DNA from 3 places in the Proteiniborus sp. DW1 genome. Region 2 is predicted to be linked to each of the others. Evidence: predicted binding sites of a transcription regulator. Region 2 holds the regulator's gene; each other region holds the start of a gene.
What was found. Region 2 encodes Rex, which represses fermentation and respiration genes when NADH is low (regulators of the CRP and FNR family bind a similar motif). Its sites were predicted from a motif close to ATTGTTAANNNNTTAACAAT; they were not measured.

Region 1 (5,411 bases), on a different contig from region 2:
GGTCATCTCATACTTGGAAGGTTAGTGATAAATTTTTGCTTGAAAAATTCTGTAAGCCTATTATGAAGACTAAAGATTATATATCCTATGCAAATAGAATTAAGACTCTGCCTATATAATATATTCTTTAGAAGATGCCTTATATTGTTAAATAACAATGAGCAGAGGTTGAAATATTAATGGGAGATGTTTATTTAAAATTAACTTACATCTCCCTAATTATTTTCGCCATTCTCTTTTAAAAAGCAGCATATAAACTCTTACTTCTAAGCCTTGATTTACTTAAATGTTCTCCTTAGTTTATCAATAAAGTATTATATTACTATCATTCCCTAAAATAAAGGAGTTTGCTCTTTTACATGTGTTTTGAGAAACAATATTAGTATTTTCCCCAATTATGCTAGAATCAATTATATTCATAACTCGTGTTATAAAGCATTTATCTAATATGATACTATTTTCTATCTGGCAATCAATTATTTTTACATTGTTCATAATAGAGGTATAAGGTCCAATATAACTGTTTTCTATAATTGTATTACTTCCTATAATTACAGGACCCCTTATGATACTATTATAAATTTTAGAATTTTCGGCAAGGAACACATTCCCGGTTATTATGCTTTTTTCATTTACTAATCCTTTGATATTGCTTTTTATTCCACTTAAAATATACTGGTTAGCATACAGTATATCTTTCGGTGTTCCTAAATCAAGCCATAAGGATCTAGAGATGTTATAAGTAACCTTGTAACCATTATCTATCAACCATTTTATCCCATCACTAATTTCATATTCCCCTGTCCATGAAGGTCTTATTTCCTTGCAGCCCTTAAAAATATTTTTGTCAAAAATATAAATTCCAGTAACAGCTAGATTGCTCTTAGGATTTTTAGGTTTATCTTCTATACTTAATACTTGTTTTTCTTTAACTTCTGCAATTCTAAAACTCTCAGGCTCTTCAACCTTATGAAGAAAAATGCTGCAATTACTAGTTGAATTATAAAAATCATCTATTAGTTCTTTTAAATTTAGTTCATAAAAATTATCTCCAATAATTACAATAAAATCATCATCTTGTACAAAATCCTCTGTAATAGCAATAGTATCTGCTAATCCTAGAGTTTGATGTTGATAAATAAATTCATATTCCAAATTTCTTTTTTCGTATTCCTTTAGATAGCTTTTAAAGATTTCTTCATGCTCACTTATGACTATGCCTATCTCAGTTATATCTGCCTTTAATAGAGAATCTAGAATATAATAAAGAACTGGTCTATTTGAAACAGGTATAAGCTCTTTAGGTATGGTATGAGTAATAGGCCTTAATCCAGCTCCTTGACCACCACATAATATTATTCCCTTCATTGATGCACCTCCTTATACTAAACATATAATTAATACTTTATTATATGATTTAGCCTGCTATATGCCACTTATAAATCTAATATTCCCTGGGTAATAGTCAAATAGCGACATACAGCATTTATGCCTAAAAGAATAATGCTCTAATTTGTACTTTTATGTAAAAAATGATTGAAATAGACTTAAAGTTTCTTGTTAAAAAAATACCTTATAAAATAGACTTTTTCTGTCTATTTATAAGGTATTCTTAAATAGCTCCATTTATTTTAATTCTAATTATTTACCTAATTTAATTCTCAATTTTTCTAACATATCAGTAGTCATTGCTGCTAAATCGTATTTTGGATTCCATCCCCACTCTTCTCGAGCTGCACTGTCATCAAGTGAATTAGGCCATGAATTAGCTATGCTTTGTCTAATTGGATCAACATCATAGTCCATAACAAAGTTTGGAATATGTTTTTTGATCTCTGCGTAAATATGTTCAGGCGCAAAGCTCATCGCTGTTACGTTAAATGCATTTCTATGAATTAACTTAGCAGGGTCAGCTTCAGCAAGCTGTACAATAGCATCTATAGCATCAGGCATATACATCATGTCCATGTAAGTACCTTCTCCTATAAAGCTTGTATACTTCCCTTTTTCTATTGCATCATAATAAATATGTACTGCATAGTCTGTAGTTCCACCACCTGGCAAAGCTTCATAGGAAATTAAACCTGGAAACCTAACTCCTCTAGTATCAACTCCATATTTTTGATAATAATAATCGCATAAAAGTTCCCCTGAAACCTTAGTTACACCATACATAGTTGTAGGTCTTTGAATTGTATCTTGTGGAGTGTTATCTGCTGGAGTAGATGGTCCAAATGCTGCTATCGAGCTAGGTGTGAATACAGATATTCCAGTTTCTCTTGCTACTTCAAGAACATTAAACAATCCACCCATGTTAATTTCCCAAGTAAGAGTTGGGTTCTGCTCACCAACTGCAGATAATACAGCTGCTAAATGTATAACTGTATCGATATTATATTTCTTAACTACATCAGCTATCTGTTGCGCATCTCTTACATCAACAAGTTCAAATAAACCAGATTCTATTAACTTTTCTGCTCCTGCTTTTTTGCTTCTACTACTAGCGATTACATTATCTTCTCCATAGTTTTTTCTTAAATGCATAACTAGTTCAGTACCTATTTGCCCTAAAGCACCAGTTACTAGTATTTTTTTCATAATTCCACCCCCATTATTGTTATAAAGCGATTTTAAACTCCTTGTTTATTATATCACATTATAGTTTAAACTTTAATATTAATAATTATTACACTTTTTTTATATTATAATAAACAACACAGTTATAAATAAAAAAAGCTCCAACTAATCATTATAATTAGAGAAGCTTTTCTTTAAACTGATTATTATATTATAATATTTTTCAATTAATCAAAATTAATAGAATCCTTTACCCTATTTAATACAGCAGCCATTTCTGCTCTTGTCATTTTTACTCTAGGTCTAAAGGTCTTGTCCTCAAATCCAACAAAAACACCTGCATAATTCATTTGCATAATTGAATCATATGACCAACTAGGTTTTACATCGATGAAAGGATTTTTGTATTCCTTGATATCAGTACCATAGTTAGTAATCCTACTTAGAAGTGTAGCCATTTGTTCTCTGGTAACAGGTTCATCTGGAGCAAACTTTTTATTACCTACACCCACAAATATACCTTTTTTGGCTGCTATTTGAACTTCTTTATTTGCCCAATGAGTTGAAGGAACATCAGTGAATTTTTCTCCATTGATAACATTTGTATCTTCCAACTCTAGTGCACGAACTAAAGTAGCTGCTGCTTGAGCTCTTGTAATAGTTTCACTAGGCGAAAAGTTGACATTGGAAGTTCCCTTCATCCACCCCATACCAACCATTGAAAGTATATCATTTTTAGCCCAGTTATTGTCAATGTCAACAAAATACTTACCATTCAGCCAAAGCTTATAATATTCCCAAGTGCTAGGTAGCTCTTGCCCTAATGACCAGCTACCAGTACCCTTTAGATTGTATTTATGAACTAGTTGAAGCTTGTCTTTGATTGAATCCTCATTTTCAAACCATACTGTATATTTTCCTGGAGTTAGAGCCTTTCCATTGACTAATAGCTTAGTATCATTGACACCAATGGAAAAAGTAGCATATGGTGACATTGTAGCTTTATCAAAATATATATCACTATTGTAGTGTTTTATCACTGAGTTGGCTTTTGCTAAACTTATTCCATGTCCTCCGACAGATTCATTCTCGTTCCAGTATCTACCAAAAAAGGGGATGCCTAAAACAATCTTATCAGGACTAACTCTATTTAATGCATATTTTATTGAGCTCTCTACAAAAGTTTTGCTAGCAACAGGTCCTGGTTTGCTGCCATAATAGCTTTCATCATATGCCATAATCATTAGATAGTCACTATATTTTGCCAGTGCTTCGTAATCATATGAGCCATGCCAACCCTTAGTAAAACCTCTTGGATTTGCTGCTACTGCAACTGATAACTCTTTCCCTTCAGGTAATTTACTTCTTAAAATCCTCACAAAATCTGTATAATTTTCTCTGTCAACTTCAGTAACATTTTCAATATCTACATTAACTCCATCGAGATTATATTTTTTTATCGCTGTTACTATCTCATCAGCTAATTTTTCTCTATTCTTCAATGCTATTCTTCCTAATTCCCTATCCCAATGATTACTTATAAAGGGAACTACTTTTATATTTTGAGAATGCATACTACTAATAAATTCTGTACTTAGCAAACTTGTTAATAACAGACTTCCATCACTGTCAATATTAAAATAATTTGGAGAGATTACATCTAAGGAAGCTTTAGTCTTCTCAACTAAACTCTTTTGATTATTCACATCTCCAAAATATAGATATGTCATATTAAATTTGCTATCTGCTTGTCCCTCTTCTGGCTTCACTAAAAATATTGATAAGACCATAGTTATAACTAGAAATATTGAAATAAATAACTTCTTTTTATTTCTCATAGAATCCCTCCCTCATATACCTTACAGGAATTCTTTTGGAAGTTCAATGTACAAATTATGTAAACTAAAATAATAGACTCATTACACATATGTATTTAACGTATATGCAATGAGTCACATTGTTAGTTGAATAATTCATCGTAGTATCCTAGCAACAACTCTATCTAATTGTATGCCAAAGGCTTGGGTTGAGCCACAATATACGGCCATAATTCTATCATTATTAGTATATAAAATAATTAAACTTACTGATTTTATATTATGGATTATAAATAACTATAATCTGCTTAACTCTAATGCTAACTTAGCTGCTAGCTTAGCATTGTTATATACTAGTTGAATATTTGACTCTAGACTTTTACCTTTTGTTATTTCCTTTACTTTAGAAAGTAAAAAAGGAGTTGCTTCTTTACCTTTTATGCCTTTTTTATCAGCTTCTACTAGTGCCTCAGTTATAGCATTGTTTATATCATCATAGTTCATCTCATATTCATAAGGTATTGGATTACCTACAACTAAACCACCTTTTAGTCCCATATCCCATTTTGCTTTTAATGCTTTTGCTAACTCCACTTCAGAGTCCACTCTATAATCTACCTTAAAACCACTTTTTCTAGTATAAAAAGCAGGAAATTCGTCAGTTCCAAATCCTACAACTGGTACACCTTGGGTTTCTAGATACTCTAATGTAAGTCCTATATCTAATATGGATTTAGCTCCTGCACATACAACTGCAACATTTGTATTGGCTAGTTCCTGTAAATCAGCTGAAATATCAAAAGTTTCTTGAGCATGTCTATGAACACCACCAGTTCCACCTGTAGCAAATACTTTTATTCCAGCCATTGCTGCTATTATCATAGTAGCAGCTACGGTTGTAGCTCCATTTAATTCTTTAGCAACTATAAAAGGCAAATCTCTTCTACTCGCCTTTAAAACTCCTTCACTATTTCCTAATAGCTCTAACTCTTCTTCATTTAATCCAACTGTTAAAAC
Region 2 (5,411 bases):
ATTAAGTGAACATTTGCATAATACGACTATATAATTTGTCTCTCCTTTAACCTCACTACAAACTGTCTTGCAATTTCACTTGGACTACCAGTTAGCATTTCACCACCTGTTTTACTTGATGCAGGTGTAAATGATTTTTTAACCTGAGTAGGTGAACCTTTAAGGCCAATTTGTTCCCTATCTACATCTATGTCATCAACCGTCCAAACTTTGACTAATTCTTCATTTCTATAGGCCTTATATATGCCTTTAATAGAAGGATATCTAGGTTCATTTAATTCTTTTATGGCAGTAAGAACCACTGGCATCTCTGACTTAATTACATAATAACCATCCTCTAATGCTCTATGTGCAATAACACCTTTGCCACTTAGTTCAAGTTTCTCCACATATGTAATTTGAGGAAGTCCTAGATGTTCAGCTATTTGTGGTCCCACCTGAGCTGTATCTCCATCTATAGCTTGTCTACCACAGAATATTATGTCGTATTTCCCAATTTTTCTTATAGCAGCAGCCAATGTAATAGATGTAGCCCATGTATCAGCCCCTGCAAAAGCTCTATCACTTAATAGTATAGCCTCATCTGCTCCCATTGCAATAGCTTCCTTTAAAGCTTCTTTAGCTTGAGGAGGTCCCATTGAAAGCACTATTACTTCTACATCATCATGAGCTTCCTTTATTTTTAGAGCTTCCTCTAAAGCATTTTTATCATCTGGATTTATAATACTTGGAACACCTTCACGAATAAGAGTTCCTTTTACTGGATCTATTCTGACTTCGTTAGTATCGGGAACTTGCTTTACACAAACAATTATTCTCATAGCATTCTCACTCCTTTTCTATCTCAATGCATTTGCTGATATTACCATTTTTTGAACTTGAGAAGTTCCTTCATATATTTCAGTTATCTTAGCATCTCTCATCATTCTTTCAACAGGATAATCTTTAGTAAACCCATAGCCACCATGTAGCTGTACTGCCTTTGTAGTTACTTCCATAGCTGTCTCAGATGCGAATAGCTTTGCCATTGCAGCAGCATTACCATAATCTAGCCCTGCTGATTTTCTATAAGCAGCATTGTATACCATTAGTCTAGCAGCCTCTACCTTAGTAACCATATCAGCAATCATCCATTGAACTCCTTGGAACTGTCCTATTGCCCTGCCGAATTGCTGCCTTTCTTTAACAAACTTAATAGTCTCATCTAATGCTCCTTGAGCTATTCCTAATGCTTGTGCAGCTATACCAATTCTTCCACCATCAAGTGTGGTCATAGCTATTTTAAAGCCTTTACCTAACTCCCCTAGTAGATTTTCCTTCGGAACTCTACAGTTCTCGAATATAAGTTCAGTAGTAGAAGAAGCCCTAATACCCATCTTGTTTTCCTTTTTACCAATTTTAAATCCTGGAAAATTCTTTTCTACTATAAATGCACTTATTCCTCTAGTGCCTTTAGACTTATCAGTCATAGCGAAAATTATGTAAACATCTGCCTGTCCACCATTTGTTATAAATATTTTAGTTCCATTTAATACATAGTCATCACCATCAGGAACTGCCACAGTTTGTTGTCCAGCTGCATCAGTTCCTGCATTTGGCTCTGTAAGACCAAAAGCTCCTAGATATTCACCCTTAGCCATTGGAATCAGGTATTTTTGCTTTTGTTCTTCCGTACCATACTTTAGAATAGGCCAACATCCAAGAGATGTATGTGCAGAACATATTACCCCCGTAGTTCCACATACTCTAGATAATTCCTCTACAGCTATAGCATAAGCTATATCATCTCCCCCTGCTCCACCATACTGCTCTGGCACTGGTATACCTAACATGTTATATCTTGCCATCTTTTGTACACTTTCCATAGGGAATCTTTCTGTCTCGTCAATTTCAGCCGCTATAGGCTTTATTTCTTTTTCAGCAAATTCCCTCATGGTCTTTCTTATCATTTCCTGCTCGCTAGTAAAGCTAAAATTCATGTCATTCCCTCCTCATTATTCTCTATGAAACATTGATAATTTTTAGACATACTTAGTTTCAAGTATGTAAACTCCTTGTCATTAATTTTATTATACGCTAATATAGTTCAATAATCTATTGCCTTAGTTATTTTTTATCTTACATTTTCTTAACATCAATTCAATAAACAGGTATTTTACAAGCTTACATATTGGTTATAATGTATTAAATTATCAACTACGTTAAATTGATAACAAACCTAAAAATGATTCAATTATATTTTATTATCTATTTAAAAAATCGACAAGTAATTTACTTTATCTAAGAACAATACAACAAAAAAACAGACTATATTCTAGAATGTAGTCTGTTTTGTATACTATAACTTTATACTGTGTCCAGTACTGGGACACTTTTACTTATTATTCACTTCTTTGTACATATATGATAAGATAAACAAGCTTTCGTTTAAATGAACATTTTCAACGACAACATCTTCAGGAATCTTTAAATCAGTAGGAGCAAAATTCCATATGCCCTTTATATTGCTTTTTACAAATATATCCGCTACCCACTGAGCCTGTTCCTTTGGTGTAGTTATGATTCCTATTTCGACTTTATTATCAGTAATAAAGTCTTCAAGCATGTCAACATCATGTATTTCAATATCTCTAATCTTTAGCCCTATTAGTTTAGGGTTTTTATCAAATAATGCTAAAAGCCTGAAACCAGCATCTTCGAATCCTCTATAGTTTGCTACTGCTTGACCTAAGTTCCCTGCACCTACTATAACTGCTTTATAGGTTCTATCTAATCCCAAGATTTTTCCAAGCTGCTTATGCAATTCTTCAACATTATAACCATAACCTTGTTGCCCAAAACCACCAAAATTATTTAAATCCTGCCTAATTTGGGAAGCTGTAAAACCAGTTATATTACTTAATTCTTGAGATGATATTCTATTTATATCTTTTTCTAATAGTTCTCCTAAGTATCTGTAGTATTTAGGAAGTCTTCTTATGACTGCCATAGAAACTTTATTTTCTCTCTCCATAAAAATTATCCACCTACTCTAATCAAGATTTTCTCACAAAGGAAATGTTTAAGCTATTATACCACCCAGTTAATTTACTGTCAATTTTATAATGCTAACACTTCCTTGCATATCAATAATGTAAACCTCTTAGCTCTATTGTATCTTATCTATTTAAAAATCATACCCTATTGTTTCATTTTTAAACGTTTTTTGATAAAATTATAATTATTAGATAAGGCAAGGAGGAAACAAAGTGATAGTTTTATCATGCAGCAATATATCTAAAAGCTATGTAGTAGATACAATACTGGATAAAATCACTTTTTCACTTAATGATAATGAAAAGATTGGTCTTGTTGGCCTTAATGGTGCTGGCAAGTCAACTTTATTTAATATTCTATGTGGAAAAACTTCTATGGATTCAGGTGAAATATATGTATCAAAGGATTGTAAAATAGGCTATCTTGAACAGCATACACAAATAGAAAGCGATAAATCCATTTTTGATGAGGTTATGGAAGTATTTATACCTTTAATAAAAATGGAAAATAGATTAAGAGAGCTTGAAAATAGTATTAGTATTGAAGGACAAAAACAAGGGTCTAATTTATTAGATTCATTAATGGATGAATATGCCCATCTTATGGAAGAGTTTCAAAACAAAAATGGATATGGTTTTAAAAGTGAAATTAAAGGTACTCTAAAGGGATTAGGCTTTAGTGAAGAGCAATTTTATATGCCCATATCTCATTTAAGTGGTGGCCAAAAGGCGAGAGTTATGCTTGCAAAGCTACTTCTAAGCAAGCCTGATATTCTACTTTTAGACGAGCCCACTAACCATCTTGACATACAAGCTATAGACTGGCTAGAAAGATACATTAAAGAATATAAGGGTGCAGCAATAATAATATCACATGATAGGTACTTTCTTGACAATACTGTATCTAAAATATTTTATTTGGAAAACACTCAACTTAAAATATATAGTGGAAATTATACTACCTTTATGAAAAAAAGAAAAGATGAGCTAGAACTTTTAGAAAAAAAATATGAGGAACAACAAAAGGAGATTTCTAGACAGGAAGAAATCATTAGAAGATTTATGTCCTACGGTGGTCAAAGATACATTAGGCAAGCTCAAAGCAGGCAAAAAATGCTTGATAAAATGAAGAGAATTGAGACTCCTCTTGGTGAGAATAAAAAGTCTAAAATTAAATTTGAGCCAAAAATAAAGAGCGGAAATGATGTTATATCTGTAGAAAATCTAAGTAAATACTTTGGTGACCATAAGCTGTTTAGCAATGTGAATTTTAAGATATACAGAGGAGAAAAAGTAGGACTTATTGGTCCTAATGGTGTTGGAAAGACAACTCTTTTCAAAATGGTCATGGGTAAAGTCCCTATTAGTGATGGCAAAATTGAACTCGGTCACCATGTAAATATAGGGTATTTCGATCAGGAGCAATCTAATCTTAATGATGAAAAAACCCTTGTTGATGAAATATGGGATGAAAATCCATCATTAGACCACTACCAAATAAGATCTCTTCTAGCCCAGTTTCTATTCTTTGGTGATGATATTTTTAAGGAAATATCAGAGTTAAGTGGTGGAGAAAAAAGCAGAGTGGCACTTATTAAGCTTATGATGTCAAAAGCAAATCTGCTCCTGATGGATGAGCCTACAAATCACCTAGACATAGATTCTAAAGAGGTCCTAGAAGATGCTCTACAAAACTATGATGGAACTCTTCTAGTAATATCACATGATAGATACTTCTTAAACAAAGTGGCAAATAAAATACTAGACCTATCTAGTGCAGGTATCTCTGAATATCTAGGTAATTATTCATATTATCTAGAAAAAAAGAATGCCCCTATTTATGATGATGAAGATAATGAAGTACAAAAAACAAAAACTCAGCTTAAGGCTGAAAAGAAAAAGGAAAAAGATAAAAAGCTTCTTGAGAAAAAGCAAAGAGAAATAATAAAAAGCTTGGAAAAAAACATATCAGAGCATGAAAATAAGATTCATGAGCTAGAAAATGAAATGTGTGACCCCAGTGTATATTCTGACCATGAAAAAAGTCAAAGTATTCATCAAGAAATCCTCAAGCTTAAGGACGAACTAGATAAGCTGTATGATGAATGGGTTGTATTGACTGAAGAAATATCTGAAGAAGAAAAATTAGACTAATTATAAGAACATATAGATTTAAGTATGTTAGTTAAAAGATTAAATGAATACCTATTATTCAGATATAAGTTATATCTGAATAATAGGTATTCGCCATTTATATAACTTGTTACTTCTATTGCTATCCTTTATATATCATCGATTTCATATATACTATTGATGTTTTTTATCGGTGTCAATATTGTCCTTAAGAGGTTCAATAAGAATTCTATTAGACATATT
Region 3 (5,411 bases), on a different contig from region 2:
ATATTTAGATTCAGCTATCTTAGGATATACTATTCCTACTGAAAGTTATTATAATGCAGTATGTGGCTGGATGAAAAAAAGACATAACTGGGATATAAGGCCAGAATGGATTGTTAATACACCTGGAGTTGTTACAGCTTTTTTTGCAGGAATTAAGACTCTCACAGAGCCTGGGGATGGCATTATTGTAATGTCACCAGTATATTATCCATTTTATCATGCAATAGAGAGAAATGACAGAAATATAGTGAAAAATCCGTTAATAAGTACAGGAACATCATATAAAATAAATTATGAAGACTTAGAAGAGAAAGCTAAAGACCCGAAGAATAAGGTATTATTGTTCTGTAGTCCTCATAATCCAACTGGTAGAGTTTGGACAAAAGAGGAGCTAGAAAAAGTAGCAGATATATGTCTAAGAAACAATGTGTTTATCATTTCAGATGAGATACATAATGATCTCATTATGCCGGGTCATAAACATACAGTATTTGCTACTATTTCTGAAGAAGTGAAAAATAATATGATAGTATGTACAGCACCAAGCAAGACCTTTAACATAGCTGGCTTACAGAATTCAAATATTATTATACCAAATCAAAATATTAGAGAAAGATATAATAAGGTTCTTGAGTCAAATGCCATAGGACTAGTAAATATGATTGGTTTGAAAGCCTGTGAAATAGCTTATACTCAATGTGAAGACTGGCTGGAACAGTTAATAGAATTAATATATCACAATCACTTAGAGCTAAAAAAATATATCCAAGAGAATATTCCACAGATTAAAGTTTATGACTTGGAAGGCACCTATCTTCAATGGTTAGATTTTAATGCTTTTGGATTAAGTAACGAACAGCTAGAAGAATTGATGCACAAAAAAGCAGAATTATATTTTGACGAAGGATATGTATTTGGGGAAGAAGGTAGTGGATTTGAAAGGTGGAATATCGCTTGTCCGACTCAGGTCATGATGGAAGGATTAGAGAGACTAAAAAAGGTATTTGCTAAATAGCGAATACCTTTTCTTCTGAAACAGATAATAGAAAATCTTTAAAACTCTTTTCAAAAGGGTTTAACTCGTGTTGCTTTCTTTTAATAAATGCATAGCTGTATTTAAGACTTGATTTAGCATCAAAGTCATCTAGCCTAATTTCCTTAAATAGATTTCTTTCTATCTCAAATTGTATGCAGCTTCTAGGGAGAAAACTAAAACTTCTATTGTTAAAAATAAATGATTTAATAATGTCTATACAATTGCTATATAGTAGTACATTAAGTTCTTTTAGATCATAGCCATTGGCTTTTGTAAATTCCTTAATAAGTCTATAGTCAGTACAACACTTATCTCTTATAACAAGAGGTGCTTTTAGAAATTCGTCCTTGCACATAGAATCTTTGGGATAGGACGAGTGAGTAAAAAATACAAGCTCATCATCACAGAATTTTTTTTCCTCTAAAACATCTACCCCTGATGGAGCTATTATAATTCCAATATTAGAATCATAGTTTAATACACTTTCTATAACCTCGGGAGTACTATATATATCAATTCGTATATCAGCATCTGAATATACTTCCTTAAACTGATAAAGCTTTGACACAAGGTGGTAGGAACCGAAATTTTTACAGCAAGCAATAGAAAGTTTATTTTCTTTCATAGCCAAATCTTCAATACTACAATACATGTTTTCCTCTAAAGTAAAGATGGATTTTGCATACTCAAAGACAACTTCACCAACAGAAGTTAATAAAACTCCTTTATTAGACCTAATTAACAAAGTATGCCCTAATTCATCCTCTAAGTTTTTAAGTTGCATGCTTAAACCTGGTTGGGATATGTGAAGCTTTTGACTAGCTTTTGAAATACTATTATACTTTGCAACCCAATAAAAGGATTTCAAATAGTCTATATTCATAAAATCCTCCCCCTTTATAACTCCCAAGTCCTAATCATAAATAAGTATTATACTGTATAAGAATACCTTATAATCCCAAGTCCTAATTCTATTATATACTATACTTAGAGATAAGCCAATATACTTATCTCGTAAAAATGTTAAATAAATAACAAGGAGGTAGTAAAATGATTAAACAAGAGTCAAGAAATCAAGAGACAAAAATCAGCAAAATACAACCAATCATTGGTCTTATCCTTCTAGTTCTAATTATTCTTCTAGGAAATCATGTTTTTAAAAATGGTGGAACTATGACCCTTAATCTTATCACTGGAGCAATTTTAGGTTATATTTTTACACGTTCACGTTATGGATTTGCAGGTGGAATTAAGAGACTTTATATTACAGGAGAGGGTAGTCTTACAAAAGCACTATTAATTATGTTTGCAATATCAGCTATTGCAGCAGCAGGAATACACTGGGGAGCAGCAGCGAAAGGCGCAGTGCCAGCATTTATGGCAGGAGTAGGACAAGCGGTTATTCCAGGTACAGGTAGTGTAGGGATGATAAATATATCACTTATAGTGGGAGCCTTTCTTTTTGGTATAGGCATGATGATTGCAGGAGGTTGTGCTTCAGGTACACTTACTGATGCGGGAGAAGGCTCAGTAAGAGCTCTTATCGTAATGCTATTCTTTGGATTTGGAGGAATTATTGGTCTTATAGCAAAGCATGGATTCAGTGAAACTGCATTAGGTAAAATTGGTGCAAGAGTATATTTGCCAAATATATTTGGTTACATAGGTGCAGTTTTAGTAACATTTGGATTCCTATTAGTTTTATATTGTATCACAAGAAAATACGAAGATATTAGAAAGAAAAAAGGTACATATCAGGAGAATATTTATGAAGCAGATGAACTCCCACTTAAGGAAAAGGGACAATTCAAGTTTTTCAGCTACAATACTTATCATAAGTTCTTTGTAGAAAGATGGAGCTTTACAAAAGGAGCTATTCTAACATCTGTTATGTTCATATTTATCATAAATACAACTGGCAATAGTTGGGGAGTTTCTGGTGGGTACCCTCTATGGGTTATGGCACTATTAGATAAGTTTGGAATTGAATTCACTTCACCAGCACTTGCTGGAAATGTAAAGGCTATACAAAATGGCTTATTAAATCATGGTGTAACTTTAAGAAATCTTGGAATGATAGCTGGTTCAGCAGTGGCATTCCTTTTAGCAGGTAGATTTAAATTAGACTACAAATTTAGTATAAAAGATGTTGTGTTCTACGCAATAGGTGGACTTTTACTAGGATTTGGGGCAATGTTTGCTGGTGGTTGTAATATAGGAGCATTATACTCAGCTATTTCAAATTTTTCATTATCAGGATGGGTTTATCTTGTATCAGCTGGGTTAGGTGGTATAGTTGCATTAAGATTATTTGAAGGTAAAGTAAATACTATACCAGCTAGATTTAAGAAATAACTTAAATTTAGAACAATATGGAAAGGAGCAGGTGTAATTATGAGTAAAAGAATCTTAATAGTAGGAGGAGTAGCAGGAGGAGCATCAGTAGCAGCAAGGGTAAGAAGGTTAGATGAATTTGCAGAAGTCATAATGTTTGAAAAAGGACCTCATGTATCATTTTCAAACTGCTGTTTACCGAATCATTTAAGTGGAATGGTAGAAAACAGCGATGACCTAGTTCTAATGAATCCAGAGCAATTCAAAAAACAATATAACATAGAAGCGAGAGTAAATAACGAAGTTTTGAAAATCAACAGAGACAATAAAACCATCACAGTAAGAAATCTAGAGACAGGAGAAGAATACGAAGAAGGCTATGACAAGTTAGTACTATCACCAGGAGCTAATCCAATAGTGCCAAGAATAGAAGGACATGATAAAGACCATGTATTTACAGTAAGAAATGTAGTGGACATAGACAAATTAAATAGATATATAAGAAATGAAAAAGTAAAAGACATAGCAGTAATAGGTGGGGGATTCATAGGAGTAGAAGTAGCAGAAAACCTACAACTAGCAAATCAAGGCTATAATGTAACATTAGTAGAAGCAGCAGACCAAATCATGGCACCATTTGACTATGATATGGTACAGATATTACACAAAGAAATGATAGACAAAGGCATAAACCTAATAGTAGGAAACGGAATAGCAAAGGTAGAAGATGACTATATAGAATTATCATCAGGAAAGCGATTACCGGCTCAAGCAGTAGTTATGGCAATAGGAGTAAGGCCAGAAACAACACTAGCAAGAGAAGCAGGCTTAGAAATAGGGGAAACAGGAGCTATAAAAGTAGACCATAACTACTTAACAAGTGACAAAGATATATATGCAGTAGGAGACGCCATAGAAGTATATCACAAGCTAACACATAAAAAGACAAGACTAGCACTAGCAGGACCAGCACAAAGACAGGCAAGAGCAGCGGCAGACCATATGTATGGAATACCACATAGAAATACAGGAGTAATAGGCTCATCATGTATAAAAATATTTGACATGAATGCAGCATCAACAGGCTTAACAGAAAAAGCAGCAAGAAATGCAGGGATACAGTATGATTTTGTTTACATCATACCAGGAGACATAGTAGGACTAATGCCTGGAAATAGCCCATTCCATTTAAAGCTAATATATGAAGTGCCAACAGGAAAGATACTAGGAGCACAAGCAATAGGAAAAGGAAATGCATCAAAGAGAATAGATGTAATAGCTGCCATGATAATGATGAATGGAACACTAGAAGATCTAAAAGAACTAGAGCTATGCTATGCACCAGCATTTAGTACGGCTAAAGATCCAGTAAATCACGCAAGCTTAGTAGCACTAAACATACTAAACGGAGTATTTAAACAAGTACCAGTATACAAAGTAAGAGAACTCGTAGAAAATAATGCATTCATAATAGACGTAAGAGAAAAGCATGAATATGAATCAGGACACTTAAAGAATGCAATAAATATACCATTAAGCGAGATAAGACAAAGAGCATCAGAAATACCAAAAGACCTACCAGTATATTTACACTGTCGTTCAAGTCAAAGAAGCTACAATGCAATAATGGCACTACAACATATGGGATATGATAATCTATACAATATATCAGGTTCATACCTAGGTATTAGTTACTATGAATACTACAATGACAAGGTAACAGGAAGAGAAAAGATATTGACTGAGTATAATTTTAACTAAAAGAAAGTCTATCATATATTAAATAGAGCAGGAGAAAAATAATGAAAACTATAAAAAAGTTGACTATTGGAACTTGGATTTTTATTATACTTGCTTGGTATTTAATTACTAAGTCTAATATAGTCGAATCTGTACTAGTACCGTCGCCATATGAGGTGTGGACTACATTTTTGGATATATTAAAAGGAGGCTATAATGGCATTTCACTAATTTCTCACTTAGGGATTAGTTTTAAAAGGTTATTTATAGCATCATTAGTAGCTATTATTACCTCAATTCC

Region 1: a site for Rex is predicted at 2,639-2,658, ahead of DW1_RS08300 (L-threonine 3-dehydrogenase). Genes of this name have one in related genera too.
Region 3: a site for Rex is predicted at 2,056-2,075, ahead of DW1_RS04635 (YeeE/YedE family protein). Genes of this name have one in related genera too.

Annotation. Positions count from the first base shown of each region.
Region 1 covers NZ_FMDO01000032.1:6,433-11,843, reverse strand. Annotated here, with positions in the region: gene DW1_RS08310 (glycosyltransferase family 2 protein) at 1-119, shown strand, start outside; gene DW1_RS08305 (glucose-1-phosphate thymidylyltransferase) at 304-1,368, opposite strand; gene DW1_RS08300 (L-threonine 3-dehydrogenase) at 1,642-2,598, opposite strand; gene DW1_RS08295 (S-layer homology domain-containing protein) at 2,805-4,415, opposite strand; gene DW1_RS08290 (pseudouridine-5'-phosphate glycosidase) at 4,692-5,411, opposite strand, start outside.
Region 2 covers NZ_FMDO01000007.1:89,907-95,317, reverse strand. Annotated here, with positions in the region: gene DW1_RS01795 (electron transfer flavoprotein subunit beta/FixA family protein) at 27-821, opposite strand; gene DW1_RS01790 (acyl-CoA dehydrogenase) at 840-1,979, opposite strand; gene DW1_RS01785 (redox-sensing transcriptional repressor Rex) at 2,375-3,013, opposite strand; gene abc-f (ribosomal protection-like ABC-F family protein) at 3,249-5,189, shown strand.
Region 3 covers NZ_FMDO01000017.1:4,274-9,684, forward strand. Annotated here, with positions in the region: gene DW1_RS04625 (MalY/PatB family protein) at 1-1,015, shown strand, start outside; gene DW1_RS04630 (LysR family transcriptional regulator) at 1,008-1,919, opposite strand; gene DW1_RS04635 (YeeE/YedE family protein) at 2,087-3,391, shown strand; gene DW1_RS04640 (FAD-dependent oxidoreductase) at 3,431-5,131, shown strand; gene DW1_RS04645 (ABC transporter permease) at 5,173-5,411, shown strand, end outside.